Regions from separate parts of the Arthrobacter sp. SE2 genome, predicted to be linked through region 2. Evidence: predicted binding sites of a transcription regulator. Region 2 holds the regulator's gene; the other holds the start of a gene.

Region 1 (22,224 bases), on a different contig from region 2:
CACCAACGGAGGCGCCTACCAGACCTTCCAGCACGGTGTCATCCACTGGTCACCGGCCACCGGCGCCCACATCACCAAGGGCGCCATCGACGCCGCCTGGGCCGGACTTAATTGGGAGAACGGCATCCTCGGATACCCCACCAGCGATGAAATCACCGGGCTCAAGAGCGGTGGCGTCTACCAGAACTTCCAGTTCGGTGTCATCTACTGGTCTGCCGGTTCAGGGGCCCATTCCAACGCCGGCGCTATCCGCGCAGCCTACGCATCCCAGGGCTGGGAGAACGGCCGCCTGGGCTACCCGACGACCAATGAGTTCGCCTTCGGCGCCGGTGTGGCGCAGGACTACCAAGGCGGACGAATCACCTGGTCAGGCGCGGCTGGCACAGCTATCAGCTACCAGTAGGGCCGACTCAGCCGACCGTGGCGGACCGGACGCTGCGCCGGATGATGCCCAACTGCTCTAGCTGGACCGACATCCCTGCACCGTCCGGAGAATAGATCCAAGGGATCCCCGGAGTGGGTTGAGCCGCAGACTTCGACCGCCCGCCAGCGAGTACCGCTTCACTGGCGGAGAGTTGGCGGATCGCGATAGCCCTGACGTTCTGCGGATGGCGTTGGGCGAACTCTGCGTAGATGGCCTCGTCGTGCTGTCCGTCGTCGCCAACCAGCAGCCATTTGATGCCCGGGAACTCCGCCGCGAGACGTTCCAGAGAGGTCCGCTTGTGCTCCTGGCCGCTGCGGAACCAGCGGTCTGGGGTAGGACCCCAGTCGGTCAGGAGCTTGGGACCGGCGGGATACAAATTTCGGGACAGGAAGCGCGACAGCGTCGGAGCGACGTTCCAAGCGCCCGTCGACAGGTACACCACCGGGGCCGAGGGCACCGTCCTTACGATCCGCTCGTACAGCACAGCCATGCCCGGCGTCGGGGTCCTCGCGTGTTCGTCGAGTACGAACGTGTTCCAGGCAGCTAGGAATGGACGAGGCAGCGCCGTGACCATCACGGTGTCGTCGATGTCGGAGACGACGCCGAAGTCTGTGTCGTCCGCGATGATTTGCACCGGGGCTTCCACGATCCTGGACCCGCCGGATTCAATGGTGATTGTATGCCAGCCGGCGTCGAGGGCTACGGGGATACGCGCGTCGACGACGCCTCCGCGGTCGGCTTCGACATCATGGACAGTGCCTGCGATGGTCACGCGCACGGCAGCGTGTGCCACGGGCGCACTCGTGAAATTGCGCCAGCCGCGCATGCCATCCTTCAGCGGTTTGAGCGCACCTGCCCGAGGACCGCTCCCCGTGTCCCGCGGTTCACTGCGGACAATGCGCGCCAACACCCGGACCCAGAAAGTGGTGCCGTAACCGGTGTAAGGGATGACCGTCTCCACCCGACCGCGCCGGATCGCGAGACGCGTCTGGAACCTGAGCCAACCGTCGTCGAGCCTAAGGGCGAGGTGGCGGCGCGCGGCGCTCGGCGGCGTCGGGCTCCCGCCGTCAACGCTGTCGGACAGAGCGCGCGGCTTCATAGGGAGGGGACACATGCGTCCAGTCTGACATGGCAGAAGATGACCGGCGGCATCCGTTCTACAACCTCAAGAGCGGATCCGTGAGCAGCCGATCAAGTGTGCTCCGTCCGAGTGCGCTCATTGTGGGATTCGACTCGGCGTAGTACCAGACGAGCCCGATCGCTTGTCCGTAGGCCCAGGCGGCACCCCGCCTCCACTCCAGGTCCCCGATCCCGAGATTGGTGCGGAGGGTATCCCGTCTCCCGAAGTCGAGCATGTGCCACGCGGCAACGAGGTCGAGCGCGGGATCGGCAGGACCGAAGCCACCGGTGTCGAGGATGCCCGCGAGGCGACCGTCCCTGAGGATCACATTTCCGGGAATGAGATCCTTGTGGGACATCACATCGTCGCCCTGACGAGGCAGCGATCTCAGCGACGCCCAGACCCGGCGGAGCCGATCCACCGGCAAGAGTCCATCGCTCTGTTGCAGGCACTGCGCGATCCACCCATCGTGCGCGGTCAACTCCCCGCCGCGGCCTTCGCCGGAGAATGAGCGACCCATTCTGTCCGCCCGCCGAAGGCTCGCGATGAGCGCCGCAAGGTCCACCGCGAAGGATGTCGACGACGCGACCGAGGCCGGGGTCGCAATCTCGCCGTCTATCCACGTTTGGACAGACCAAGGTAACGGGTACTCTCCGCTTGGCTCACCAATCGCAACAGGCAAAGGGGACGGCACGGTGCTCACTGCGGCGAACTCGCGCATTGCAGAGCGTTCCGCGAGAAGGACTTCGCGGACTTCGCGAGCGTCACCGCCTTGTATTGGGAACCTGGCGGCGCACCCTGTTCCCACCCGGTACAGGAAATTGACCGTTCCGGCACTCTCGACTGCGGTTACTTCCGGTTCTGAGACGGAAGGAAACAGGCCCCGCACCAGGCGCACGGCTTCAGTCCGGCCTAGGCTGAGCTGGTTCTCATGCATGGTCACTCCCCAAGCCTACGCACGGGCCGTACCAGCCAGCCGGCAGGCTTGCTGGGCACGCCGCCGGTCTGCCGTCCGGACGATGTCTTTCTCCCGACGTGAATCCGCCGTAAAGTCCCCGGTAGGCTCCGTCTTGGGCCGTGAAACGAACACTTGGAGGCTTTTCCCATGTCCCGAATCATGCGGTTCGACCACGTCGGTGTCACCGTTCAGGACCTCGACCAGGTAACGGCGTTCTTCGTTGGACTCGGGCTCGAGGTCGAGGGCCGGACCTTCGTGGAGGGCGAATTCATCGACACGGTCATAGCGATCCCTGATTCCCGCACGGAGATCGTCATGTTGCGGACACCTGACGGAGGAACAGGGGTTGAGCTATCCAGCTTCGTCAGGCCGGACCCCGAGCCGGGATCGCCTGCCGCCATGGCCAACGAACTAGGGCTGCGCAGCCTGTCCTTCGAAGTCGACGATCTTCAGGCCCACGTCGACCGGCTTGCCGCCGAGGGATACGGGTTGGTCGGCGGTATCGGCCAGTACGAAGGAGCCTGGCGCATGGCGTACGTGCGAGGTCCAGAGGGAATCATCGTGTCCCTCGCTGAGCGGATGACCTAAGGCTCGACAGGGGCTGCATCACGCCGAGCAGGTTTTCGGTGCCCTCAACGGACTGCGAGCCCGGGATTCCGGGGTTTCGGAGGAGTCCGGGCGCCAAAAAGGTGCGTGGCGTGACGCAGTTCCAAGAATGAGGAACGAGAAAGACCCTCCAACCCAGCGTTTCCGCAGGTCAAAGGGCCTTCACTGTGGAGCTAAGGAGATTCGAACTCCTGACCTCTTCGATGCGAACGAAGCGCTCTACCAACTGAGCTATAGCCCCTAGTCAACCGTGCGTTGCCAGTGTCCCTAGGCTACAAACTATCTTCGCGCTTTGCCAACCAAGACTCGAACGTGTCTGTTCCCGTCCGCTGGCTTGGCACCAAATTCAGTCCGCTCCGAAGATATTTGCCCATCGCTCCTGGCAATGGCACCTCCACGATCCGCCCATGTCCGGTAGTTTTTCGCCAGATCTCAGCGAGTTCACGCATGGTCCGGATGTCCGGTCCGCCGATGGTTCGTGTCCGGTGCCGCTCTGTTGAAGGCTCCCCCACGGCTTCGGCAAGCAACTCGAACGCCACATCCGCCGGCGAAATCGTTTGAAAGCGTGCGCCTTTGAAGACCGGGATGAGGCGGACTTTCGCCCCGGCCTGGAAAACCGCCGTCACGAGGCTGTGGAACTGGGTGGCCCGCACAACAACCGTCTCAAGCGCCGAATTGGCGTAGACCCGTTCTTTGTCTGCTTTGGAGACGTAAAACGCCGCGTTGCTTTGGTCGCAGTTAATGATGGAGAGGAGAACCGCTTTACGGACACCGGCACCGGCGGCCGCGGCGAGCAGGTGCGCGCCGCCGTCGGCGAAATTCTTGCGGGCCTTCCCGATCTGCCCTTCCAAGCAATCGATCACGACGTCGGCCCCATGCAGGGCTTCCGGCAGCCCGGCGCCTGTGGTGACGTCAGCCTGAAAGTAGCGGGCGCCGTCGTGATGGACCGATGACGTGCCCGACGGCGGGCGGCGGCTCAGCACCGTCACGCCTAGTCCGGAGTCGAGCGCCAAACGGACGACTTCACGCCCCACCTGTCCGGTGCCACCTGCGACGCAGACAGTAGTCAAGGGAGGCTATGCCCGGCGGCGCTGCAAAACGTCGTCGAGGTTGCTGAGCGCGCTCTGAGGCTTGCCGTGCTGCGCCTGGACCGACGGGGCCGCGGACGGCGCGCTGGCCGGCTTCAACGTCGGCTTACCGAGGGGCTTGGGAGCTTCAGGCAAGTCGAGGGGTTCTGGTGCCGGCCGGGGTGCCTTGGCTGCGTCGACGTATGTTGGTTTGGGAACGTCCACCGGCTGCCATTCGGATTCCTTGGATTCCGCCGTAAACCGGACTGTGTTGTCGCCGGCGGCGACGGCAACGTTGAGGGCGGCCTGACGAAGTTCGACGGCGGTCAGGCGGGTCGCTTCTCGGGCATGGGCTTCGGCGTCGAAGATCTTGGTAGCCGGGCGGTCGGAGGTCGGACGACCGACGCGGGGACTCTCAACCGTGGGACCCATTGCATTGCGGAATGCCCTGTTCATCTTCGCCCTGCGGTCCCTGATGGCCAGCCGGCGAAGCAGGAAGACGGTACCGACCACGCCGACGATGGATACCAATGGCACCCAGCCCGAAACGAGGCCAAGAATGCGCAGCACGCCGGAAACGGCCGCCGTGAGTAACAGGAGGAGCCCGGCGAGAGCAAGGGCGCAGCGCCCGTATCTGACTTTGAAGACCGCCGCGTCCGATGCAGCATCACGCCGTTCGCCGACGCCAGCCGGTACCTCGGGCAATGCGGTTGCGGTGCTCTGCATGGTTTCCATTGCTTTCTCCTGCCGAGGGGTGATTGACAGAACCACCCCGGCTTGCAGTTCATGAGCGTCTTCGTCGATCACATCTGCTGGGATGTCACCGGCCACTTGGACGTGGTTGTGACGATTCCGCAGTATGTATGGCGCAACCCAAACAATCCACAGCGCGACAGCAATGACCAATATCACCGAGCTGCTGAGAGGGAAGTCCACAATCAAAACCGTAGAAGCAAATACGCGGAGGCTACCGCATTGCCCACGGTGTGTCGCCGGAGAGTCGGCAAATCAACGGATTTACCGACTCTCATACACCCCAGCGGACTAGTTGGCCCCGCGTCTCAGCCAAGCAGCCAGCAAACCCCCAGGGACCTCCTCCGAGGTCAATGCAAAGCTTCGATGGTCAGCCCATTCGCCGTTTATGTGAAGAAAGCGCTCACGGCGGCCTTCGTCACGGAATCCCAGCTTCTCAACGACCCGCAGGCTCGGCCCGTTCTCGGGCCTGATGTTGATCTCCATCCGGTGAAGGCCAAGGGACTCAAAGCAATGATCGGTCGCCATGGCAACCGCAGTGGGCGCTATTCCGCGACCGGCCCGGGCCTGGTCGACCCAATAGCCAAGGGTGGCAGTCATCGCCGATCCCCACATAATCGAGGAGACCGTCAGCTGCCCGACGATCCTGGGCTCCGGGAACCCGGGAATCCGCTCCGTGATCACAAACGGAAGGGCACTGGCTTGCCGAGCCTGCGCGTTAAGGGAAGCCACCATCTGCCGGTAGTTCGGCAGGCGACCGCCAAGGGCCGGGTTGGATGCTTCCCAAGGCGCCAGCCACTCACTATTGCGTGAGCGGACCTCGGTCCACTCCTTCTTGTCCCGGAAATGAATGGGACGCAACATGAGGTCGCCGCTCTCCAGCGTCACCGGCCAAATGGCCGACCCCCACACGGGCAGCTACTTGCTGAGGCCGGCGGTAAAGCCCGGCAGCCACTCACGCAAGCCAGGCCCGAGGTCTTCACTGTCGCACGCAAGCTGGACGCAAGCTTTGAGGTAGCTGAGCTTGTCCCCGGTATCGTACCGACGGCCGCGGAAGACGACTCCGTAGACGCCGCTACCTTCGCCGTCGCCCGCAGCGAGTACTTGAAGCGCGTCCGTCAGCTGGATCTCTCCCCCACGGCCCGGTTCGGTTTTCTCGAGAACGTCGAAAACCGAGGGGTGAAGCACGTAGCGGCCGATCACGGCCAAGTTGGACGGAGCTTCATCGACAGCAGGCTTTTCCACAAGTTGCTTGATGCGGACGTAGCCGTCCTCGCCGATATCTTCGATGTCCGCGCAACCGTAGGCGCTGATCTGGGAGGGCTCCACTTCGATGAGGGCCACAACGGAGCCACCGGTTTTGTGCTGGACCTCGATCATGTCGCTCAGGAGTGTGTCCCGGGCGTCGATAAGGTCGTCACCGAGAAGAACGGCAAAAGGTTCGTACCCGACGTGCTGCTTTGCACGCAACACCGCGTGTCCCAGCCCCTTGGGGTCACCCTGACGGACGTAGTGAATGTCGCCGAGGTTACTGGTAGCCTGCACCGCGTCCAGCTTGGTGGTGTCACCCTTGGCCTCGAGGGTCGCTTCCAAAGCCGGTACCCGGTCGAAGTGGTCCTCCAACGCACGTTTGTTGCGGCCTGTGATCATGAGGACGTCGTTGAGTCCCACGCTCACGGCTTCTTCGACGACATATTGGATGGCCGGCTTGTCGACTACCGGGAGCATCTCTTTGGGCATGGCTTTTGTAGCAGGCAGGAACCTGGTGCCGAGTCCGGCAACGGGGATAACGGCCTTGCGGACGGTGCAGTTGTTGGAAGTCACCGGACTAATCTAACGGAAGGAGCTGGACATTGGGCAAAAGGAACCTGTGCGGATAGAAGGGACTCCACTGTTTCTTCCCCGTCCTCAAGCCGCAAAGCAGCGTGAACTGGAGCAAAAATGACCTTGAAAGACGATATCCGCCGGGACCACCGCAAGCGCCGGCTGACATTGACCAGGCAACAGCGCGCTGACGCTGGAACGGGGATTGCCCTCGGTGGCCTCTCATGGGCGGATTCCGTTGCCCGGGGGAAACCGTCGACTTTTGCGGCCTATGTCGGAGTGGCCGCCGAGCCGCCGACAATGCCCTTGCTTGCGGCGCTCCACGCCGCCGGCCACAGGATCCTTCTTCCCGTCTGTGAACCGGAACGGCTTCTGAGCTGGGTCTATTGGACACCGGATACGGCCTTTGTCCGCTCAAAGTACGCACCGATTGACGAGCCGGTGGGCGAACGATTCGACAGCGACGTCATCGGGGATGCCACTGGAATCTTCCTCCCGGCCACCGCCGTCGATGAAGACGGAAACCGTATCGGCCAAGGGGGCGGTTACTACGATCGGCTCCTCGACAAGCTCGACGCCGACGGGCGGCGTCCGCCGACTGTCGCCGTCGTATATGACCACGAAGTGCTGGCCGCGGGGACGATCCCGGCCGAACCGTTCGACAAGCCCGTGGCGGAGGCACTTACCCCCTACCGGATCGTCCGGCTGGTTCCGGCCGGTTGATCGGGGCTTCCGACCTGTCTTCTCCGCCACATTTTGTGGTAGCGGCCCCCACTCCGGATGATAGAATTGGCACTCAGGCCCTAGGACTGCTAATGGACGGAACAACCCGCCTTGGCAGCACAGGACCTGTAGTTCGTCCCGGAGGAGGATCACCAGTGCCCACATATGCCTATGCCTGCAAAGACTGCGGACATGCCTTTGACATCGTTCAGTCGTTCACGGACAGCTCCCTGTCCGACTGCCCTGAATGCCAAGGGTCGTTGCGTAAGAAGTTCAACAGCGTGGGCGTCGTCTTCAAGGGATCGGGCTTCTACCGCACCGACTCCCGGGACTCCAAGGGAAGCACCGTTTCGGCCGCTCCCGCCGCACCAGCTGCGCCTCCGGCTCCAGCGTCGGTTCCGGCGGCTGCCGCGAGCTGATTGCGGTTTCCAGCTGCTCCCGGTTTTCCACATAGCTCAACGTTCCACATAGCTCAATAAAGCCCTGCCGCGGGCCTGCGTGCCCGGTTAGCGTGGCACCATGCCCGCAATCCCGAACGTACCCCCGGACCCCATGTCCGCCGGATCATTGTCGCTTCCGCGCGATAGACTCCTCGCACCGATCAACAAGGCCCGCACCCGCCGTCTTCAGGCTCTTCCCTTCAGGGCTGGCGGGCGCCGGGGCGCTACCGCGGGACCATCCAAACACCGCAGCTTCGGTAGCTGGTTAAACCGCAACCGCCGCCTCGTCGTGGCCCTCTTGCTATGCGTGGCCGCCGGGATCGCAGTCCATCAGCTGACTCCCGCTTCGGAGCGACGAGCCACGGTCCTGGCGGCCGCACGGGATCTTCCCGCTGGGTCCACTTTGACGGATACCGACCTCAAACCCCTCGATGTCCTTCCTGATGGAATTCCAGCCGGGGCACTCACCCCGAGAACCGGATACGGCGGAAAGCAGCTTGCCTCGCCGCTGCAGAAGGGGCAGATCCCCACGGACGCCCAACTCCTGGGACCGGGCCTGCTGACCGGGACCGCACCCGCGACGGCGGCCGTTCCACTTCGCATGGCCGATCCCGCTTCAATTCAGCTCATCTCGCCCGGCCAGTTGGTCAACGTTGTGCTCACCGCAGCAGATGGACTTGAAGAGCCTGGCAAGAAATCCGAACTCTTGGCATCGGCGGTCCCGGTTTTGTGGACATCCGCGCAAGGAGGCAAAGCGAACCACTGGTTGGGCACGAACGAGGCGGACGGCCTTGTGGTTGTCGCCGCCAGTCCACAACAGGCCGAAATCCTCGCCGGAGCTTCCACTCGCGGGAAACTGTTCTTTGTCCTCGTCAATCCCTCTGACAACCGGCCATGAAATATTCAGCCCCAGTGCGGGGGCCTTTGTTCCTTCAGCCAGGCGTCGTGGTCGTAGCCAGGCTCATCACCCCAGCGGCGCGGATCGTCCTCGGAGGCTTTCTTGGGCAGAATGCTTTCTCCCGCATGCTTCCGCTCGGGCGCGGGCTTCACTTTTGTTTTCTCCTGATCGTCCAACTCGATATCAGCGCCTACCGCATCGGCACTGGCGTCCGCAGGGTGCTTGGATTGAGTGCTTTTGCTTTCCGCCATTGCGCTTCCTTAGGGGATCGCCGGTCCCGAGCCAGGGCCTTCCGTACTGCCAGGTCCGGCCGCGGCCGACTCCGCCTGACTGTTCAGTTCCAATTGTTCAACATCAATGTCCAGGAATCCATCCTGGACGGCACCGTACGAGGGTGCTACCGGCTTCTCCAGTCCCAAGTAGGACCCGATGCGGTCAGCGCAGGACGAAGGATCAGTGAATACTTCAATGGTCCACAAGGACATGTAACGCCAGCCAAGTCGTTCCAGCAATTGGGGCCGCAGCCGGCTGCGCTCCCTGACGCTCATGCGGCGGTATCGTTCCGTGCCATCCGATTCAATGGCCACCGGGGTGGGCATTTCGGTGTCATCACGGCCTATGGTGTGCACGGGGTCGGCTGCCGCGGCAATGTCCAAGGCTCCGTCATAGTGGTGCCACACCCGGGCTCCACGGGCACGGAGTCGCTCACCCAGATCCGCCACCAACGGATCCTCACCGAGCGCTTGCTCGCTGGCAGCAGCCCTGGTGGCAGGTGTCCCCAGTTCCGAATTCCCGGACAGTTCACGGTCAAGGAGTTCATGGAAATCAACGGCGCCGTGAGCCAGCCGGTCCAGATCGAGGTCCTCCGGACGGAAGCAGCTCAGGACGTGCATCGATCTCCGGGAACGGGTCATTGCCAAGGCAAATTTGTTTCGCCCGCCTTCGACGGACAGGGGCCCGAAACTGTGCAGCGCCCGGCCGTGCGGAGTGCGCCCGAAGCCCAAGGAGAAGATGATGTGGTCGCGGACCAGTCCCTGTGCGCGCTCCAAATCCACCACGCGGAAAGACTCCGCACCGGCGTTGAAGAAACCCGACAAAAGCGGATAGTTAGGAAGCTGGAGCCTGATGGCTTCGCCGATCCTTGCCGCATGGCGAAGGCTTGCGGTGACCACGGCGAGCGAGGTCCGCGGCCGAAGGCTGGCATGTTGAAACACCAGGTCAACAACGCGGTTCACTTCGGCGGCGACCGATTCAACACCTTCGTGATCCGCCCCCGGCAAGCCGGTGCCATCCGGGATGTATTCAACTACTACCGAGCGGTCCAGCCCCGTCACGGATTGCCCGTCCGGCAGCCGACGCAGACCGCCGTTGTAGTAGTTCTTGCTCAACTGGAGTACCAGATCTTCGTCAACCGCCCGATACACCCAGTTCAACTGCCACGTGGGCAGGACCCGGGCCAAAGCACTGAATGCACTGTCCACTGTGTCCTGGCTTGCGGCACCGGCCATGGGTGGCTCCACCGCAACGCTGAAAGTGCGGGCATTGGCGATCTTCGCGTCGCCAAAGGCAACCACTTGCTGGGCTCGGGCGATGGCCGGCAGCACGGCCTGCAAGGATGTGCTCTCGGCGTCGAGAATCACCACCGCATCGAATTTCTGCTCTGCGGGCAAGAGGCTGGTCAGCAGGTACGGACTGATGGACCACACGGGAACCAAGCGGGAGACAAGGGCAGGCGCCTGGGCGCTGAGCGCCGAGAGGGTAACGCGGCCATCCTTGATCAGGTTCCGGAGGAGTTCCGATTGGCGGGGATGTTCAGCAATTCCAGCCCGCCACATTTCGGCGAGTTTCCACCGGAGACGGGCAGCTCCGCTGGCGATGTGCGCGTGGTCAGCCAGACGGTACTCCGCTTCGAGGCGGCGGAGGGAATCGCCGTCGGACATCGCGAGATAGTCGTCACCGCTGATCATCGCTTCCAGGGCAGACTGCCACCAGGCGAGGTCAAGTTCCGCGGCAACGGATTCGGCAGGCACTTCGCGTTCAGCCAGGTCAGCAAGAAGCTCGGCGAGTCCGTGCTCGCGCATATTCTCGACCAAAAGCGTGCGCTCCGGGAGCGTCTCAAGGGTTCCCGTGTCCGCCACAAGGCGCTCAAGACGGTCCATGAGATCTTCGTAACGGGTCGCGTGGAGGTCGCCGCCACCGGCCGTGTGTTTGAGGCAATCGCCCAGACGGCGCAGATCCCGGTCCAGTTCACGGTAGCTGGCGCCGAGGTCCGCAAGTCCGGACGGCACTGCCGGATGGCGCTGGCTGGTCGCGTACTGGGCCCACAGTGCCCGCTGTTCCTGAACGAGCGCCAAGGAGCTGTGCAGATCCGCAATGTGGACACCGGGGCGGACATATTCCTTCGCCACGCGACGCAAGCGGGAGCGCTGCATCGAGGGCATCTCGACTCCCCGCTCTCGGCGCCAAGCGGAGGTAGCGGTAGCCGAAATCAGATCGTGGACTGGCCGGTCAAAAATATCAGGGGTGAATTTGTCCAGGCTTTCCCGCACCGCCATCAGGAGCTCAAGCTGCGCGCCCCATTCGGCGAAGTTCGCCCCAAGCCGGATTTCGGAGTGCTCCGCAACCTGGTTCATCCGATCCCGCAGCCGGGGAAGTTGTTCGGCGGCACTACTGGCCAGTTGCTGGGCTTCCTCGGTCTCCTTGCGCGTGACCAGACGCGCGCCGTACCAGGGGCTAGACGTCGATGCACGGCTGAAGCTGCCAAGCTCGGCAGCGCGTCGCAATCGTTCAGCCAGCTCAGCCCGGTCTTTGATATTGTCCAGCACGCTGCGCTTCAAGCGGACCGTCGTGGCGGGGGCCGGGTGGATGGAGGTCAGTTCCGCGAGGGACTGCATTGCCTGGTAGGGAGAGCATCCCCAGCGCTGGCGCACGTTGTGCAAAGACGCGACATGGTCCATGAGCGCATGGCGGTGCTCGGTCAGGGTCTTGTGGAGATTCGCAAGTTGCGGTTCCAGCGACTTTTCGTTGCGGATGATCGCGCTGACCAGCTGGCCTTTGAGCTGCTGGGGCGTGGCACCGTTGCCCGGCCTGAACAGCATCGATTCAAGGCCCAGGGCTTCAAAATGAGCCGCCAGGCCGTTGAGGCTCGCCCGCCGGTCACCCACCACAAGCACCGATTTCCCCTCGTTGACGAGGGCACCGATCGCGTTGATGGCCGTCTGTGTCTGGCCACTGCCTGGCGGGGTGCTCACGACCAGCGAATCCCCTGCCCGGACGGCATCCACGACGTATTGCTGATCCGAGTCCGCATCCAGGAGGAGCGATTCTTCGGCGGGGTCGCGCTCGTCGAGGTTCGGGAACCGTCCGGATTTGATGGGTTCGGGTTCCACTTCGCCGCCGTTGGCGGCTTCAAACAGGGAGGCAACGACGCTGCTGTTCTCGTTGATCCAGGGGTCGTCCAAGTTCCCGGACAGATCCGCCAACGTCGTGATGAGGAGATTGGGGGTTACTTCCGCACCGTGGATCGGTTGCACCAGTGTGGCAAGACGGTCGAGGACCGGCAGGGGGTCAAGGCGCGCGGTGTTGTAGGCCATGCGGCTCACGGCGTTGACGTCAAAGACGATTCCATGGACGTTCTTCAAGTGCCGGACCAACGCCGGGTTGATGCCCGCTTGTTCGGTCAGTTGCAGCTCGTAGTCATCTTCGCCCGGCCGCGCCGTGAGTGAGATTGCGGCCAACATGACAGGGGCGGAGACTCGCTGGGGCTTTCCGCCGACAGCCGAGGTCCACACGACCGTGCCGCAGGACAGATAACCGGCGTCGATCCCCCGGTCGTTTCCCAATTCGAAGATCTTCGAGCGAAGGTTCCTGGCGGCACGCGCGGCAACAAGATACTGCTGGCGATCGCGGATCAGGGTGGAAAGCCGGGTCCGACGCCCGGCAAGGAGCTGTGCCAGGCCTGAAGGGTGGCCATTGCTGAGGTCTATCGACCCTTCCGGCGTCTTGACGAAGCGCAGCATGGTGTCCGCGCCAGTCACGGGCTTGAGCCCTGACAGCCATTTCCGGAGCTCTACAGAACCCTCTTCGTGGCTTTGACCTACTGACACCGCTGCCTTCTTTTCTGTTATAGCTCGAGACGACTTGGACCAAATCGGCATACTTTCGAGGGTAGCGGGAATCGACCGGCAGTCCGCACCGCAACACTGACGCAAAGGCAAATTAGCCCTGATTTCAGGGGAAATACAAAGTGACCGGCCCCTGAAACAGGGGCCGGTCACTCAGAATGCTATTCCCACTCGATGGTTCCCGGCGGCTTGCTGGTGACATCAAGTACGACGCGGTTGACCCCGTCAACCTCGTTGGTGATCCTGTTGGAGATCCTGGCGAGGAGGTCATACGGAAGCCTCGACCAGTCGGCAGTCATGGCGTCCTCGGAGGAAACAGGACGCAGCACGATCGGGTGTCCGTAGGTGCGGCCATCGCCCTGCACGCCAACGCTGCGGACGTCGGCCAGCAGTACGACAGGCATTTGCCAGACGTCGTTGTCGAGTCCAGCCGCTGTGAGTTCGGCCCGCGCGATGGCGTCCGCCTTGCGAAGGAGGTCGAGCCGTTCCTTGGTCACGTCGCCCACAATGCGGATGCCCAAGCCGGGTCCGGGGAACGGCTGGCGTCCGACGATTTCCTGCGGCAAGCCGAGCTGCGCGCCCACGGCGCGAACCTCGTCCTTGAACAGGGCGCGGAGCGGTTCAACGAGTTCGAACTGCAGGTCCTCGGGAAGGCCGCCCACGTTGTGGTGGCTCTTGATATTCGCGGCACCTTCGCCGCCGCCGGATTCGACGACGTCCGGGTACAGGGTGCCCTGAACAAGGAATTTGATGCTCTCGCCCTCGGACGCAGCCTCGGCGATAATGGCCCGCTCTGCTTCCTCGAACGCACGAATGAACTCGCGGCCGATGATCTTGCGCTTGGTCTCGGGATCGCTGACCCCGGCCAGGGCGGACAGGAATCGCTCCTGCTCGTTGGCGACATAGAGTTTGACGCCGGTTGCGGCGACGAAGTCGCGCTCGACCTGTTCGGCTTCGCCTTCGCGCAGCAAGCCGTGGTCCACGAATACACAAGTCAGTTGATCGCCCACGGCGCGCTGCACGAGCGCTGCGGCTACGGCCGAGTCGACGCCGCCGGAGAGGCCGCAGATGACTTTGGAGTCGCCGATCTGCCGGCGGATCCGGTCCACTTGCTCTTCGAGGATGTTGCCGGTGGTCCAGTTCGGCTTCAGTCCGGCTCCGTTGAACAGGAAGTTCTCCAGAACCTGCTGGCCGTGGACAGAGTGTTTTACCTCCGGGTGCCACTGCACGCCGTAAAGATGCTTCTCTTCGTTCGCAAAAGCAGCCACAGGTGCGCCCGCAGTGGTCGCCAGGACCTCGAAGCCGTCAGGAGCCTCGTGAACGGAGTCTCCGTGGCTCATCCAGGTGTTCTGGGAGTCCGGAACACCCGCAAGGATGGAGCGGGCTTCGCCAACGGTCGTGGCCTCGGTGGCGCCGTACTCCCGCAAACCGGTCTGTGCGACCTTGCCGCCGAGCGCGTTCGCCATCGCCTGGAAGCCGTAGCAAATACCGAAGACCGGGACGCCGGCCTCGAATAGGTCCGCGCCAACCCTCGGGGCACCCTCGGCATAAACGCTTGAAGGTCCGCCGGAGAGGATGATCGCTGCCGGGTTCTTGGCCAGAAGCTGCTCGGTGGTGAACGTGTGCGGAACAATTTCCGAGTACACATTCGCTTCACGGACGCGGCGGGCAATCAGCTGCGCGTACTGGGCACCGTAGTCAACAACCAGCACCGGCTTCTGGGAAGTCTGAGCTTCAGAACTGAAGGGTGCGGTGGGAGTAGTCACCGTAACAGCCTACTTTGCCGGGATGCCCCGGTGCACCTTGAAACCGGTCGTGAAGCGCGGAATCAGCTCCGAAAACAGTCCGACGTTAGCGATCTCACAATGTCGCCGGACCAGGCCCGTCAGTAGCGCTTGGACGCCTGCGGATTCGCGGCGAGCTCCATCTCTACCTCCGAGTGGAACTTCTTCTCCACGATGAAGGACATGAGAGGGACAACGCCGCCCAAGGCGAGCAGGATGAGCTTCGTGAACGGCCAGCGCATGAGCGACCACAAGCGGAAGTCCGAGATGAGGTACAGCACGTACATCCAGCCATGGACAATCAGCACGGCGATGGAGACGTTGACGCCGCCCAGGACCGCCTTGGACTCGGCGTCGGCGAATCCGAAACCGAAGGGCTGGCCGGTGATTGCGTTGGTCCCGCCGGCAAAGAGGTACACACCGAACACATAGCGTGCAACGAGCTCGGCGCACAGGAGCAGCAGCATGGTGCCGGTGAGGTAGGCCATGACTTTGTAGAACTTCAGGGCCGAGCGGATCTGGGCCGTCGTTCCACCGAAGCGGCGTTTCTTGGCCGCGCTTGGCTTCGCGGCGGATTCTCCGGACTGTTCGGGCTGGATGGCCGGTTTGGGCTCAATCATGGCTTTACCTGTTCTGGCTTGGTAATTGCTGGCAAATCGTCTGATGGGGATTCGTCGTCGGGCTCGTCCTCGTCTTCTTCGAGGGTGCGCCGGTAGTCATCGGCCACCATCCGCCACCAGATGTAGAGGGCGAATCCTGCAAAGACCACCCATTCCACGGAGTAGAAGAGGTTGAGCCAATTGATCTGTTGGTTGGGTGGTTGGGCCGGGATATTCAAGGGTTTCAGCTGCGCCGGAAGTGCGAGGGCCTTGCCCGCCGACACTTCGGACGTCGCGGCGACGAAGCCGGGATAGCTTGAGACTTCCCAAGTGTTGATGAGTTCGGCGACCGAAACCGCAGAGGCGCGACCCGCTCCGGCGTCGACGTTTGGCACCGGTGCCTCGGACGGCAGGAGCCGTCCGGTCAGTTCAATAGTGCCCGACGGCGGCGGCCCGGCTTGGGCGGGATCGGCTACCCAGCCGCGGGCCACGGGGATCCAGGTCTTCGCGGTTGCGCCGACGCCGTGGAGTGCAGGGGCGCCGTCGACCGCAAACGCGGTCACTACCCAGTACCCTTTTTGCCCGGCGAGCAGCCGGCCCTCCACAAGGACCTGCTTGGCGGGGTCGTAACTACCCTTGGCGCTGACCATTTGGTCTGACGCCGAACCCGGGAAGAACGTTCCGGGCTGCAATTCCCCGGTAAGCGGCTTGACTTGCTCAACAGCGGGGTCGTCAACCGGGACATCGCTCTGGGTGGATCTGCCGAACTGCCACTGGCTGAGCAGCACAAACACCCCGGAGAGCAGGAGCGCGAAGACGAGTCCTGCGATCCAGCGGGGCTTCAGAGCGGTTTTCAACACCCCTTAACCGTACTTCGCCAAGCTGTAGAACAGCTAAACGGGAGGGCCTGCCCCTCCTAGAGTGGGGCAGCAGGGTCCCTGCGTGGCGCGGAACGCGACACGAAAGGGCCTGCCCCTCCTAGAGTGGGGCAGCAGGGTCCCTGCGTGGCGCGGAACGCGACACGAAAGGGCCTGCCCCTCCTAGAGTGGGGCAGGGCAGGGTCCCTGCGTGGCGCGGAACGCGACACGAAAGGGCCTGCCCCAATCTCAGTGGTCGAAGAACACCAGGCTGGAGTTGATCAGTTCGGCGATGACTTCGGGGTCGTGGGCGCGCCTCAGGGATTCCCTGAATGATTCCTTGGAAAGGGAGCGGGCCAAGGTCGCGAGGACTTCCAAGTGGTCCGAGAATGAACTGGCGGGCGTAGCGATGAGCAGGACCAGCGTGGCCGGTCCGTCGCTGGCGCCGAAGTCCAATGAGTGACCGAACTTCGTGACACCGACGGCAATGGAGACCCGGGAAACAAACTCGCTGCGGGCATGCGGAAGGCCAATGCCGCCCGGCAGCCCTGTGGCAAGTTGGTGTTCGCGCGAGTTGACGACTTCGAGGAAGCCCTCAAGGTCCGTGATGCGCCCGGCGGCGTAGAGCCTTTCCGCGAGCTGCCCCGCGGCATCTGTTTTGTCGACCGCTTCCATCTCCAGGATGACGGTCTCCGGCGTTGTCAGTTCGGCATCATACGGGTCCAGTGGTTCCGCCAAGTCGTTTCCCTCCAGTGTGGCCAGCCAACCCGGGCCGCTCAGCGGAGGGGAACGATGTCATCGACACCCATGCGCGCAGCATCGGCCGATTCGTCGTCGGGCTGCTGTTGGCTAAGCCGTTCAGCTTCCACCCGGGCCAGGTAGTGCTTGATTTCGCTTTCCCGCTGCGCGTCGCTCCAGCCAAGAATTTCTCCCATCAGCTTAGCGACAACAGGGACAGCGGAAACACCTCTGTCCCACGACTCGATCGAGATACGGGTGCGTCGGGTCAGGACATCATGGACATGGCGGGCACCCTCATGGGTCGCGGCATAGACGACCTCCGCCGCCAAATAGTCGTCTGCCCCCGGCAGCGGCTCGGCCATGGCCGGGTTGTCCTTGATGATCGCCAGGACTTCCGGGGTCATGGAGCCATAGCGGTTGAGCAAATGTTCCACCCTTGCGACGTGGACCCCGGCCTCATCAGCGGTTCTCGCCCGCCGGTTCCATGCGGCTTTGAAGCCTTCAGCGCCCAGGAGCGGGATGGTGTCGGTGCAGCTCGCGGGTACGCGCTCGTCCATGGCCCGCGTCGCTTCGTCCACCGCGTCCTTCGCCATGACCCGGTACGTGGTGAACTTTCCGCCCGCAACGACCACCAGGCCTGGAACGGGGTGCGCCACCACGTGTTCGCGTGAAAGTTTGGCCGTGGAGTCGCTCTCCCCCGCCAGCAGCGGACGGAGGCCCGCGTACACGCCCTCAACATCCTCACGGGTCAGTGGACGCTTCAAGACACGATTGACATGTTCAAGAACGTAGTCGATGTCCTTCGTGGACGCGGCAGGATGCGCCTTATCGAGCTTCCAGTCGGTGTCCGTTGTGCCGATGATCCAGTGCCGCCCCCAGGGGATGACGAACAGCACCGACTTTTCGGTCCTCAGGATCAATCCCACCGTCGACTGGAAGCGGTCGCGCGGGACCACAAGGTGGATGCCTTTGGAGGCGCGCACCTTGAGCTGGCCGCGATCCGTCACCATGGCCTGGGTCTCGTCCGTCCAGACTCCCGTTGCATTGACCACTTGCTTGGCGCGGACTTCGATGACGCTGCCGTCTTCCTGGTTTTCCACCTTGGCGCCCACGACGCGTTCGCCCTCGCGCACGAACGACACCACGCGCATCCTGTTCACGGCATGCGCACCGTAATGCGCCGCAGTCCGGACGACATTGACCACCAGTCTGGCATCGTCAACCTGTGCATCGTAGTAGCGAATGGAGCCGACGAAGGCATCGTTCTTGAGGCTGGGTGCGGCCCTCAGTGTGCCGCGCCGGAAGAGGTGTTTGTGCATGGGCACACCGCGGCTGTGGCCGGAGGTGAGGCCAAGAGTGTCGTAGAGGAAAATCCCGGCACCAACGTAAGGCCGCTCCCAAAAACGCCGGGTGAGCGGGTACAGGAACGGAACCGGCCGGACGAGGTGCGGTGCGATCAGTTGGATCAGCAATCCGCGTTCCTGGAGGGCTTCCTGGACGAGCGCGAAGTCCAGCATCTCCAGGTATCGCAACCCGCCGTGAATCAGCTTCGAGGACCTTGACGACGTGCCCGAAGCCCAGTCCCGGGCCTCGACAATACCCACGGACAAGCCGCGGGTCACCGCGTCCAAAGCCGCACCGGCCCCGACCACGCCTCCCCCGACAATCAGGATGTCGAGTTCCTTGCCGGGTTCGGTGGTGCCCTTGAGAACTTCGATGGATCTGGCCCGCGCCTGCGGACTCAATGCACCCGTTGATGCATCAATCCTTTGCGAACCATCTGCAGCACTGCTCATTGGACGCCTCCCATCGCACAAACCCGTAGTTCCCCACACTACTTCTTGTCCAGCGGCTTGGGCAGGGTTTCGCGCGAGCGCTACAGCGGCCCGAGCGGGAGCTACCCGCCGGAGTAAGGCGAGACGACGACGTCGACCCGCTGGAACTCCTTCAGGTCCGAATAGCCCGTGGTCGCCATGGAACGGCGAAGCGCGCCAATCAGGTTGGAGGTGCCGTTGGTGTGGTGGCCCGGCCCGAAGAGCACTTCTTCGAGGGGACCCACGGTGCCGACATTGACCCTGTCGCCGCGGGGCAGCTCAAGGTGGTGGGCTTCCTGGCCCCAGTGCCAGCCCTTGCCCGGGGCTTCTTCTGCACGGGCCAAAGCGCTGCCGAGCATGACGGCGTCGGCGCCCATGGCGATGGCTTTGACGATGTCACCCGAAGAACCCATGCCGCCGTCGGCGATCACGTGCACGTACCGACCACCGGACTCATCCATGTAGTCGCGGCGGGCAGCAGCGACGTCGGAAATGGCGGAAGCCATCGGCGAATGGATACCGAGCGCACGGCGCGTAGTGGTCGTTGCGCCGCCGCCGAAGCCCACCAGGACGCCGGCCGCTCCGGTACGCATGAGGTGCAGGGCCGGGGTGTAGCCGGCGGCCCCGCCGACGATCACAGGGACGTCGAGCTCGTAGATGAACTGCTTGAGGTTCAGGGGCTCATGGTTCTTGGAGACGTGTTCGGCCGAGACGGTGGTGCCGCGAATGACGAAAATGTCTACGCCGGCGGCCACCACGGTCTTGTAGTGCTCCTGGGTGCGCTGCGGTGTCAGCGAGCCGGCCACCGTCACCCCCGAAGCTCGGATTTCCGCAAGCCTCGTGGTGATCAGTTCGGGCTGAATGGGCGCTTTGTAGAGCTCCTGCATGCGCCGGGTGACCGTCGGGCTGGCCGTTTCATCCGCAAGGGCAGAGATCTCGTCCAGCACGGACTGGGGATCCTCGTACCGAGTCCACAAGCCCTCAAGGTCCAGGACGCCCAGGCCGCCCAGCCGGCCAAGGGCGATGGCCGATTCAGGCGACATCGCGGAGTCCATGGGTGCGGCGATCACTGGCATCTCAAACTTGTAGGCATCAATCTGCCAGGAGACGGAAACGTCCTTGGGGTCGCGCGTCCGGCGGTTGGGGACGATCGCGATGTCATCCAGGGAGTAGGCACGACGCCCACGCTTGCCACGGCCAATCTCAATCTCGTAAGTCACTGCTCTAGGTTATCCCAGTGCGGCACGATGTACCGGCAGGGTGACGTACAGCGTGACGACGGGCGATGCCCCGTAAATAAGCGAGCCCGCCACCTCCATCTGGGAGGTGGCGGGCTCGCTTGAAACTGCCTGTGACAGGAATTACGCCTAGCGGGAACCGTAGTTCGGGGCCTCGACGGTCATCTGGATGTCGTGCGGGTGGGACTCCTTGAGCCCGGCCGCAGTGATGCGGACGAACTTACCGCGTGCTTTGAGTTCGGCGATGGTCGGAGCACCCGTGTAGAACATGGTCTGGCGCAGGCCGCCGACCAGCTGGTATGCCACCGAGGAGAGCGGCCCGCGATATGCGACGCGGCCTTCGATGCCTTCCGGGATGAGCTTGTCATCACCGGAAACATCCGCCTGGAAATAGCGGTCCTTCGAGTAGGACGTGTTCTTGCCACGGGACTGCATGGCACCCAGGGAACCCATGCCGCGGTAGCTCTTGAACTGCTTGCCGTTCACAAAGATCAGCTCACCGGGCGACTCGTCGCAGCCAGCCAGCAAAGAGCCGAGCATGACGGTGTCGGCACCGGCCACGAGGGCCTTGCCGATATCGCCCGAGTACTGCAGGCCGCCGTCGGCGATCAGCGGAACACCGGCAGGGATGGCGGCCTTCGAGGACTCGTAGATGGCCGTGATCTGGGGGACGCCCACACCGGCAACAACGCGGGTGGTGCAAATGGAGCCCGGGCCCACGCCCACCTTGATGCCATCGGCACCGGCGTCGATCAGTGCCTGGGCCCCTTCACGGGTGGCAGCCTGGCCACCGATGATGTCAACGTGCGCGGCAACTGGGTCGGACTTCAGGCGCGTGATCAGGTCCAGGACACCCTGCGAGTGGCCGTTGGCGGTGTCCACGAACAGTGCGTCGACACCGGCGTCGATCAGGGTCATGGCCCGTTCCCAGCCATCGCCGAAGAACCCGATGGCGGCGCCGACGCGGAGACGGCCTTCCTCGTCCTTTGTCGCGAGCGGGTACTGCTCCGCTTTGGTGAAGTCCTTGGTGGTGATAAGGCCCTTGAGGCGTCCCTGCTCGTCAACGAGGGGCAGTTTCTCGATCTTGTTGGTGGCCAGCTTGTGCGAGGCCTCTTCGCGGCTGATGCCTACGTGGCCCGTGATGAGCGGCATCTTGGTCATGACGTCGCTGACCAGCCGCAGCGGGAAGTCGGACTCCGGCACGAAGCGTGTGTCGCGGTTGGTGACAATACCCAGCAGCCGGCCATCGGGGTCGATGACAGGCAGGCCGGAAACCCGGTAACGCGAACACAATTCGTCCAGTTCCTGAAGGGTGGCTTCCGGGTGGATGGTCAGGGGGTTGGTGATCATCCCGGACTCGGAGCGCTTGACGCGGTCGACGTGGTCGGCCTGGTCTTCGATGGACAAGTTGCGGTGGATGACGCCAAGGCCGCCCTGCCGGGCCATAGCGATTGCCATACGGGACTCGGTGACGGTGTCCATGGCGGCCGACAGCAGCGGCGTCTGGACCGAAATTCGCTTGGAGATCCGGGAGGAAGTGTCAGCCTCGGAAGGAATGACGTTGGTGTGGCCCGGCAGCAGCAGGACGTCGTCGTAGGTCAGGCCAACAAAGCCAAAGGGATCGTGTTCGGGCTGGGTCATGAGTGCGCCTCTTACCTTGGTTCTTGGGGGTTGCTCTGGTAGGGGTTGCAGCTGATGACCAGCCCGTCATTACGGGACTGGCCTGTGCAGAAAGGTTCTGAATAAATAGTAGAACCTCGCCGCCGATCCCCATATTCCGCCAGGGCAATGTGAGCAACAGCACCCCGCACCAGCCGTCGAGCCGCTCGACAGCCTAGCTCGGGCCGGCTAGCTCCATCCGGTCGCGGCCAGCCACCGGTCCCTGAACATGGGCGCCATGCTCGCCACATAGGTCTTGGAGAGGTGGTTGTTGTCCAAGTAGACAAAGGTGTTACCTACAACGCCAGGGCATTCGCCGCCGTTACAAATCAGATCGGTCATGTCCAGTATGGACAAGCCGACGTACTTGCCTTGAAGTGATGCGAGTGGGTTTTGCGGCGCAAGCAGCTGGGCCTCGCCGGGATTGCAGTCGGGGCTGTGCTGTCCTTTGGTCACGACGCAGTCTGCCATGTTGAAGTCGAATCTCGGGTTGTCACGAACGGCAATGACGGATATGCCTTTGTCTGTGAGCATCTTCACGGTGTCTTCAAACCCGACGGTCAATTTTTCATCGGGTGACGATGGAACGGCTGCA
Region 2 (9,521 bases):
CGCCGCGGAACTCGCGAACCTGATCGGCGGCAACCCCGAGGACGTGCTTCGCGTATCCGGCAAGACCGGCGTGGGCGTGGAGGCCCTGCTGGACAAGATCGTCCGCGATCTTCCGGCTCCCGTCGGCGACCCGGACGCTCCGGCCCGAGCCATGATCTTCGACTCCGTGTACGACACCTACCGCGGCGTGGTCACCTACGTCCGTGTCGTGGACGGCATGCTGCACCCGCGCGAGCGGATCCAGATGATGTCCACCCGCGCCACCCACGAGCTCCTGGAAATCGGTGTCAGCTCTCCGGAGCCCACGCCCTCCAAGGGCCTGGGCGTCGGCGAAGTAGGCTACTTGATCACCGGCGTGAAGGACGTCCGCCAGTCAAAGGTCGGCGACACCGTGACCAACCTGGCCAAGCCCGCTTCGCAATCCCTCGCCGGTTACGCCGATGCCAAGCCTATGGTCTTCTCCGGCTTGTATCCCTTGGACGGCACGGACTATCCCGTGCTCCGGGATGCCCTTGAGAAGCTCATGCTCAACGACGCAGCACTCATCTACGAACCTGAGACGTCTGCCGCCCTGGGCTTCGGTTTCCGCGTGGGCTTCCTTGGCCTGCTGCACTTGGAAATCACCCGTGAACGCCTCGAGCGCGAGTACAACCTCGACCTCATCTCCACCGCTCCCAACGTTGAGTACGAGGTCACGCTGGAGGACAAGCGGGTCCTGCACGTCACCAACCCGAGCGAATACCCCACCGGCAAGATCTCGGAGGTGCGCGAACCCATGGTGTCCGCCACCATCCTGGCGCCGAATGAGTTCGTGGGCGCCATCATGGAGCTGTGCCAGAGCCGCCGCGGCGTCATGGGCGGCATGGACTACCTCTCCGAAGACCGGGTGGAAATCCGGTACCGCCTTCCGCTGGCCGAAATCGTCTTCGATTTCTTCGACATCCTCAAGTCCAAGACCCGCGGCTACGGTTCGCTGGACTGGAAGGCCGACGGCGAGCAGGTCGCCGACCTGGTCAAGGTGGACATCATGCTCCAGGGCGAGCAGGTTGACGCTTTCAGTGCCATCACCCACCGCGACAAGGCCTACGCCTACGGCGTCATGATGACAGGCAAGCTGCGCGAACTCATTCCCCGCCAGCAGTTCGAGGTGCCTATCCAGGCCGCTATCGGTTCGCGGATCATTGCGCGTGAGAGCATCCGCGCCATTCGCAAGGACGTCCTTGCCAAGTGCTATGGCGGTGACATCACCCGAAAGCGCAAACTTCTGGAAAAGCAGAAGGAAGGCAAGAAGCGCATGAAGATGGTGGGCCGCGTGGAAGTTCCACAGGAAGCGTTCATCGCAGCCCTGACCACCGACGAATCCAAGGACAAGGCCAAGAAGTAATGCGGCTTTTCGCCCGGGACACCACGGGACAGGCGCGCACTGTAGCGGCGCGCACAGGACGTGCACGAGGGGAAATCAGTGCCTAGCGTTCTTCCCCTCGGTGATCCGGCACCTGCGGACGGACTCTTGCCGCCGCAGGTGCTCGACGGCGTCGATTCACGCAAGTTTGGACTATACGTCCACATACCTTTCTGTGCCGTCCGTTGCGGATACTGCGATTTCAACACGTACACCGCCACCGAGCTTGGCGGCGGTGCCTCCCAGGACGCCTACGCGTCTACCGCCATTTCGGAAGTGGAGTTCGCCGTCCGGGCCATGGACGCCTCCGGGCTGCCGCAACGGCACCTGAGCACGGTGTTCTTCGGCGGCGGGACGCCGACCCTGCTGCCTGCCGAAGATCTCGCACGCATCCTGACGGCCGCCGTCGGGCACTGGGGCCTGGAAGCGGGAGCCGAAGTCACCACTGAGGCGAACCCGGACTCCGTGACGCCAGAGTCCCTCCAGCTGCTCGCAGACGCCGGCTTCACCCGGGTTTCCTTTGGCATGCAGTCGGCGGTCCCTCACGTGCTCAAGGTCCTGGACCGTACACACACTCCCAGCCGGGTCCCGTTGGTGGTCCAATGGGCGCGCGACGCCGGCCTTGCTGTAAGCCTCGACCTCATCTACGGCACCCCGGGTGAGTCGATGGCTGATTGGCAGACGTCACTGGAGACTGCCTTGTCCTACGGTCCGGACCACATCAGTGCCTATGCGCTGATTGTGGAAGAAGGCACCAAGCTGGCGTCCCAGATCCGGCGCGGAGAAGTTCCCGGAATCGACGACGACGACCACGCCGCCAAATACGAACTCGCCGATCAGCTGATCAGCGCCGCAGGCCTGGACTGGTACGAGGTCAGCAATTGGTCCCGCACACCCGAACAGGCGTGCAAACACAACCTTGCCTACTGGCGGGGAGACGATTGGTGGGGCATCGGACCCGGCGCGCACTCCCACATGGGCGGCGTCCGCTGGTGGAACGTCAAACACCCCACCGCCTATGCCAACAGGCTCGGTAGCGGAGTGTCGCCGGCCGCTGGCCGTGAAACGCTCGACGCCGGAACCCGGGAAGTGGAACGCATCATGCTGGAGGCGCGCCTCGGAACCGGGCTTCAAGTCGACGCGCTCGACAAGGTGGGCCGGCACGCCGTCGCAGGCCTCATTGCAGACGGCCTGGTTGAGCCTGGAGCGGCCTTCCAAGGACGGTTGGTCCTGACACTCAAAGGCCGGCTACTCGCGGATGCGGTGGTCCGCCGGATCCTTCCGGACTAGCGGCAGGCGCTAGCGCCCGGCGCGGGAGCCGGCATCGGACCCGCGAAGACCGGCTACTTGATCCAGCGCAGGTTGAAACGGTAGCGGTGCGGCTGTCCGTGGTTGACGCGGATTCCGGCGGACACCGAGAAGCAGGTCACGGCGACCCAGATTGCCGTGGCAAGGACAGCGAACAAGTTTCCCACCACCGGGAGCAAGACAAGGACGTTGGCGAGCACTGCAGCAATCGTCGGAGGCAGGGTGAAGTTGAGCGCTTCCTTGGATTCCTGTGCCGTGAAGGGGCCACGTTCGCGGAAGATCAGGTAGATCAGAAGCGAAGGAACGCAGCCAAGGATCCCGCCGAAGTGCGCCAGTGTTGCCCACTGCCGGTCTTCCGAGGCGGTCAAGGGCAGCGCGTTGGCAGGAACGCCGTGGTACTGGGACTGGCCCGAGGTGCCGTCCCGATCGTCAGGAGCGTTGTCTGCCACAGTATCTTCCTTCGAGTATCTATCGGTGCAGTGTTGCTGTCCCAGAATACTTGCTCGGCACGCGATCAGCCGACCAACTCCTCTGCCCGGGGCACGCAATCATCACGGAACGGTCAGGAAATCGATCACTTCCTCCACGCGACCCAGCAAAGAGGCCTCCAAATCCGCGTAGCTGTGGACGGCGCCCAGAAGCTTCTGCCAACCCAGCCCGACATCTTCGGCCGTCTCATGCGGCCAGCCGAACGACCTCAGGATGCCGGTCTTCCAGTCCGTGCCACGCGCGATGGTTGGCCATTGCTCGATCCCCAACACCTTGGGCCGGATTGCCTGCCAGACGTCCACGTAGGGATGTCCCACGATCAGGACGTTTCCCGCGGCGCCCGGCAGTGTCATGGCGTCGGCAGCAATCCGCGACTCCTTCGAATCCGGTACCAAGTGGTCCACGAGGATTCCGAGCCGGCGGCCCGGGCCGGGGGAGAACCCGGCAATGGCCGCCTTGAGATCGTCCACGCCGTGCAAGGGCTCGACGACGATGCCCTCCACCCGGAGATCATCTCCCCACACCTTTTCCACGAGTTCGGCGTCGTGCTTGCCTTCCACCCAGATCCGGCTCGCCTTGGCGACTTGGGCCCGCTGCCCGGCGACGCGGACGGATCCCGATGCCGTCCTGCCTGCTTGCGCCGCGCCCTTGGCGGCCGCGGCGCGTGGAGCCGGCGGCACGAGCTTCACTGCCTGTCCCTCCAGGAGGAATCCGAATCCGAGCCGGAACGATTTGGCCTTTCCCCGCCGATCCTCAAGCACCACGATGTGCATGCCACCGGACTTCTCCACCCTGGTCACGGCCCCGACCCAACCGGACTGCACGTCCTCGAGAACCATCCCGCGTTCAACGGGCACCTCAGGCAGTTGCCGTTTGGCAGGCGAGGAGAGGTCTTGCGGGCCCCAATTGTCGTAAGACACGGTCTTCACACCACTTTGCGCTAGGGGGTTGGTCACGGTCCGTGGCATTTCCCAGGACCGCGCGGGAACCATGTTCGCCGCGAGCGGTACCAATGCTAACAACGAGGTGGCTCATACTAGACTTGTTAGCACTTGGGCATGTTGAGTGCTAATTGTTGAAATACCGGATTGTTGAGTACCGGCTGTTGAATGGAGGTGGGCAGTGAGCGAACCACGCAAGCTTGAAGTGTTACGCGCCATCGTGGAGGACTACGTTCACTCCCGCGAGCCAGTCGGTTCCAAAGCCTTGGTCGAACGGCACCATTTGGGAGTGTCGAGCGCCACCATCCGCAATGACATGGCCCTCTTGGAAGAAGAAGGCCTCATTGCAGCACCACACACCAGTGCGGGCCGCATTCCTACGGACAAGGGCTACCGCCTGTTCGTCGACCGTATTTCCGAGGTCAAGCCGCTTTCGGCCGCCGAGCGCCGGGCCATCCACTCGTTGCTTGAGGGACCAGACGACGTCGAGGACATCCTTGAGCGGACCGTCCGGCTCCTCTCCCAACTGACCAACCAGGTCGCCGTCGTCCAGTATCCGCACCTGAGCCGCGCGCGTGTCCGGCACATTGAGTTTGTCCTTTTGGCACCGCGCCAGGTCTTGGTGGTGTTGATCGCCGATTCGGGCAAAGTGGAACAGGGCGTTGTGCACGCAGCGACAGACGCCACTGACGAAGAGCTCATGGCCTTGCGGGCGCGATTCCTTGGAAGCATTGCCGGCTCCCAGCTCGACCTCATGCCGCAAGTCCTGCCCTCGGTGGTTGCCTTGTGCCCGCCGGCGCTTCGGAACCTTGCGGGCGCCCTTGCCCACGGCCTGGAAAGGCTTGCCGAGCGGAGCCGCGACGAACGCATGGTCATGGCGGGCACGGCAAACCTGGCCCGCTCCAACGTGGACTTCCCCTTGAGCATCGGTCCGGTCCTCGAAGCGCTTGAGGAGCAGGTGGTCATGTTGCGGCTGTTGTCGGACATGGCGGAGGACCCCCGGGGCGTCACGGTGAGCATCGGCCGCGAAAACCCCTATGACGGCCTGTCCGAGGCTTCGGTGGTTGCCACGGGCTACGGTCCGGGCAGCAGTGCCAAGATCGGCATTCTTGGACCCACCCGCATGGACTATCCCAACACCATGGCGGCCGTCCGTGCCGTCGCACGCTACCTTTCCCGCATTCTGGGCGGCTGACGGCCTCGGCTGGAAACCGCCTCGCAAGAAAAGCAGTGGAACCGTAAACAAGGAAGAGATATCGACTTTGAGCAGTCACTATGACGTTCTGGGCGTCTCGTCGGAAGCAACCGGCGAGGAGATCAAGAAGGCCTACCGCAAGCTCGCACGCAAGCTGCACCCCGATGTGAACCCCGGGGCGGGCGCTGCCGAGGAATTCAAGGCGGTGACCCACGCTTACGAGGTCCTCTCCGACCCCCAGAAGCGCCGCGTCTACGACGCCACCGGCAACGAGAACGGGACCGACAACGGTTTCGGCGGAGGCTACGCGGGCCAAGGATTCGCCTTCCAAGACATCTTCGACACCTTCTTCGGCGGAGGAGGAGGCGGCATGCAGGGCCCCGCATCACGCATGCGCCGCGGGCAGGACGCCCTGATCAGTGTGCGCATCGACTTGCGCGAGGCAGTGTTCGGTGTCAACAAAAAGCTTGAGGTGGACACCGCTGTCATCTGTCCCACGTGCGAAGGCTCATGCTGCCGTCCGGGCACCCACCCGGAGCGCTGCGACATCTGTGGCGGCTCGGGCCAGGTCCAGCGGGCTGTCCGCTCGATCCTCGGCCAGGTCATGACTGCCGCACCGTGTGGATCGTGCGAAGGTTTCGGCTCGATCATCAAGGATCCTTGTAATGAGTGCAACGGCCAGGGCCGCATCCGCAGCCGCCGTTCACTGACCGTCAAGGTGCCTGGCGGCGTCGCCACCGGGACCCGCATCCAGCTGTCGTCGCAAGGCGAAGCAGGTCCCGCGGGCGGTCCTCCCGGTGACCTCTACGTGGAGATCCGGGTCAACAGCGATTCCACCTACATCCGGGAAGGCGACGACCTTCACGCCACGCTGAGCGTTCCCATGACTGCCGCGGCACTGGGTACCGAGTTGCAGCTTGAGACTTTCGACGGTCCCCAGGAGATCGACGTCAAGTCCGGCACGCAGTCCGGCGAAGTCATCACCCTCCGTGGACTCGGCGTCACCCATCTCCGCGGCTACGGCAGGGGAGACCTCAAGGTGCACCTGCACGTTGAGACGCCCGGCAAGCTCGACGCCGCACAGGAAGACCTGCTTCGCCAACTGGCAAAATTGCGCGGAGAGCAGTTCACCGAAGGCAAGCTTGTGGCCAGCGGCGGGATGTTCGCGAAGCTGCGGGACAAGCTCGGTAACCTGTAGCGGTGAGCAACCCCGTATTCTTCACCGCAGCCGGAACGCTTGACGGGCTCGGCCCTGGTGACACTTTCGTGCTCGACGGCGCCGAAGCCAGGCATGCTGTCACCGTCAAACGCCTGGAAATCGGCGAAGCCGTCGATATTGCCGACGGCGCCGGAAAACGGCTCACGGGCACCGTGACCGAATCCGGGCAGGGAACCCTCACAGTCCTTGCCACCGCTGTCCAGGAGGAGCACCAACCAACCGTACGGCTCGTGTTGGTCCAGGCCCTCGCGAAGGGCGACCGTGACGAACTTGCCGTCGAGACGGCAACGGAACTCGGGATCGACGCCGTCGTGCCCTGGCAGGCGGAGCGTTCCATTGTCCGTTGGAAGGGTGACAGGGCGGCCAAAGCCCACGCGAAGTGGCAGTCCGTCGCCACGGCAGCCGCAAAGCAGGCGCGGCGCGCGTGGATTCCCGAGGTGCGTTCCGCCGTCGACGGCTCCGGCCTGGCTGCAGCGGTTGCCGCGGCTGACTTGGCGATCATCCTGCATGAGGACGCGAAACGTCCGCTGCGGGATGTCTTGGACAAGTGGCAGGCCGGGGTTTTCGACGCGGATACCGGAGCGGGTCGCGAAGTCCTGCTCATCGTCGGCCCGGAGGGTGGCATTTCACCGCGCGAAGTGACGAAGCTCAGCGACGTCGGCGCGGTCACCGCGCTCTTGGGCCACCACGTGCTTCGCTCGTCGACGGCGGGACCCGCCGCCGTCGTGCTGGCCAGTGACATTCTGGGGCGCTGGTAGCCCGTAGCGCACGTCCTGGATCAGCGAACGTCCTCAGCGAACGGTGAAACTTCGGGTATCCGTCGCGACGTCGGCATCGTTGGGTCCCACCAGGGAAACCCGCAATTCATAGCGACCCGCCCCGAGCCCCACTGTGAGGCTGAAGGCTCCACCTTGTCCGGGCACGGTAGAAGCAGTGGTCTGCCCGGCGAGGTAGGAGGACTTGTCGCCGTTTGAGTTCTCGCGGAGGATTTGCCAATGCAGTTTCTTCGAGGGGTCCGTGCTCCGGCCGTTGAACTTGACCGGACCGGCAGGCAAAGTCAGATCCTCCTGGGGGTCAATGATCCACACCGGCGCCACCATGGATGCGTCGCGGACCATCGGATCGCCTAGTTTGACCTGCCCGAATGCCATGTAGTCCGTGTGCCCGTCGACCAGGATGGTCACCTTGATCTGCTGTCCTGAGTCGATCAGGCCTGAACTCGCGGCCGCAGCGGTGGCGGTATAGACGAGTTCCTGGACCGCCCGCTGAGCCATCCCGGGATCCAGATTGGAATTGAACGCGTCGCGGGAAACATCGACCGTGACGACGTTCTTACCGGAAATCGAGGTCGCCAGGCTGCCTGGGTTCTGCCACGGCGTGAAGAAATCGTGATCCAACGGCTTCTGGGACATCATGATCCGCAGGGCCGTGGTGATGGGGTTCTCGTTGCCAGGGTTGTCACGGAATTCGCGGTACAGGAAGGTGTCCGTGTCGCTACGCCCGATCCAATACACGGGGATCTTGTTTGAGGCCTGGGTTGTTTCGAGCGGAGCATTGCTGTCCGGCACCGTCTGCAGCGCAACTGTCGGGGTGGGGATCGGAGTCGTTGATCCCTGTCCCGTGCGATCGGCAATGCAGCCCGACAGGAAAAAGGCAGCCGTCAAAGCGGTCACAAGCATCGCGGAGCGTTTCCGGATGCGTGTGCCGTGTTGAGTGACGGCTGGCCTGGTGATGGTGGATTCCTGCTCGTGTTCGGCCGCGGTGGTGCGGGGGAGTCATGCGCCCGGTGGCCGGGCACAGGGGCGTTTTGCCCATGAATCAGCTTGTCACAGTCTCCCGGGCCCCGGCTGGCGTTTCGATACCCCGGCGACCAACTGCAATCCGATTGATACGAGGTCGATGCCGAGTTGATACCAAAGCGGCATGGATCGGCCGTCCGCGGCCCCGCCGGGCACGGTCTGGAACCACCCCGGAGACTGGCTGGCGTAGGATTGAAAGCAATCCGAGGCCCGCGATCGTGCGCCCATCCAGCAGACGGACATCGGAGAAAATCGATGGACATCACCAAGCCGGAGGAGCAGAGGCCGCAAGGCCAGCACTATGACAGAATCATTGAACGGGCGGCCCAAGGCCGGCAGCGTTGACACAGGTCCGGCCGAGTTCCCACACTCTGTCCCGGGCGCCCGGACGGAAGTTGTCATCTTTGACAACTCGGATCAGATGGTTCAGACCCTTGGCAGCCATGACGAGGCGTTGCGCTACATCGAAGCCCAGTTCCCCGGCGTCGACTTTCATGTGCGCGGCAACGAGCTCTCCTTCAGCGGACCGTCGAGCGATGTTCCCCGGATCATGCGGCTTCTGGAAGAAGTCCGCGGCCTGGTCGGCAAGGGCACGGTCATCACCCCGGACGTGCTGCAGCAACTCGTGTCCTTGTTGCGCAGCCAGTCCCTCCAAAACCCCGTGGAAGTCCTGACCCACAACATCCTTTCGAGCCGCGGGCGCACCATCCGCCCCAAAACGCTCAACCAGAAGAACTATGTCGACGCCATCGACGACAACACCGTCATCTTCGGGATCGGTCCTGCGGGCACGGGCAAAACTTATCTGGCCGTCGCCAAGGCTGTTCAGGCACTGCAGCTCAAGGAAGTCAGCCGTATCATCCTCACGAGGCCGGCCGTCGAAGCCGGAGAGCGCCTCGGCTTCCTGCCGGGGACGCTGAGCGACAAGATCGATCCGTATCTGCGCCCTTTGTACGACGCCTTGCACGACATGATGGACCCGGAATCGATCCCGCGGCTCATGGCCGCCGGGACCATTGAGGTAGCACCGCTCGCTTACATGCGCGGCCGCACGCTCAACGACGCGTTCATCATTCTTGACGAGGCGCAGAACACCACTGCGGAACAGATGAAGATGTTCCTGACACGGCTCGGCTTCGGTTCCAAGATGGTTGTCACGGGGGATATC

Evidence for each region. Region 2 encodes HrcA, which represses chaperone genes, less so after heat shock. Its sites were predicted from a motif close to TTNGCACTCGNNNNNNNCGAGTGCNAA; they were not measured.
Region 1: a site for HrcA is predicted at 7,542-7,568, ahead of AC4CS3_RS17005 (FmdB family zinc ribbon protein). Genes of this name have one in related genera too.

Annotation. Positions count from the first base shown of each region.
Region 1 covers NZ_JBZAYA010000012.1:140,828-163,051, reverse strand. The annotation lists partial or broken gene AC4CS3_RS17055 (LGFP repeat-containing protein) at 1-403, shown strand, start outside; gene AC4CS3_RS17050 (App1 family protein phosphatidate phosphatase) at 411-1,538, opposite strand; gene AC4CS3_RS17045 (aminoglycoside phosphotransferase family protein) at 1,582-2,481, opposite strand; gene AC4CS3_RS17040 (VOC family protein) at 2,650-3,090, shown strand; tRNA gene AC4CS3_RS17035 (tRNA-Ala) at 3,277-3,349, opposite strand; gene AC4CS3_RS17030 (SDR family oxidoreductase) at 3,381-4,178, opposite strand; gene AC4CS3_RS17025 (hypothetical protein) at 4,185-4,910, opposite strand; gene AC4CS3_RS17020 (GNAT family N-acetyltransferase) at 5,220-5,792, opposite strand; gene galU (UTP--glucose-1-phosphate uridylyltransferase GalU) at 5,847-6,752, opposite strand; gene AC4CS3_RS17010 (5-formyltetrahydrofolate cyclo-ligase) at 6,870-7,475, shown strand; gene AC4CS3_RS17005 (FmdB family zinc ribbon protein) at 7,631-7,894, shown strand; gene cpaB (Flp pilus assembly protein CpaB) at 7,995-8,813, shown strand; gene AC4CS3_RS16995 (hypothetical protein) at 8,819-9,064, opposite strand; gene AC4CS3_RS16990 (AAA family ATPase) at 9,074-12,970, opposite strand; gene guaA (glutamine-hydrolyzing GMP synthase) at 13,099-14,703, opposite strand; gene AC4CS3_RS16980 (DUF3817 domain-containing protein) at 14,823-15,341, opposite strand; gene AC4CS3_RS16975 (SURF1 family protein) at 15,338-16,180, opposite strand; gene AC4CS3_RS16970 (PTS sugar transporter subunit IIA) at 16,427-16,915, opposite strand; gene AC4CS3_RS16965 (glycerol-3-phosphate dehydrogenase/oxidase) at 16,954-18,714, opposite strand; gene AC4CS3_RS16960 (GuaB3 family IMP dehydrogenase-related protein) at 18,816-19,952, opposite strand; gene guaB (IMP dehydrogenase) at 20,100-21,611, opposite strand; gene AC4CS3_RS16950 (acyltransferase family protein) at 21,819-22,224, opposite strand, start outside.
Region 2 covers NZ_JBZAYA010000018.1:50,178-59,698, forward strand. The annotation lists gene lepA (translation elongation factor 4) at 1-1,384, shown strand, start outside; gene hemW (radical SAM family heme chaperone HemW) at 1,463-2,692, shown strand; gene AC4CS3_RS19745 (DUF4870 domain-containing protein) at 2,746-3,159, opposite strand; gene AC4CS3_RS19750 (DUF3097 family protein) at 3,262-4,119, opposite strand; gene hrcA (heat-inducible transcriptional repressor HrcA) at 4,322-5,335, shown strand; gene dnaJ (molecular chaperone DnaJ) at 5,403-6,533, shown strand; gene AC4CS3_RS19765 (16S rRNA (uracil(1498)-N(3))-methyltransferase) at 6,536-7,312, shown strand; gene AC4CS3_RS19770 (GerMN domain-containing protein) at 7,346-8,233, opposite strand; gene AC4CS3_RS19775 (PhoH family protein) at 8,655-9,521, shown strand, end outside.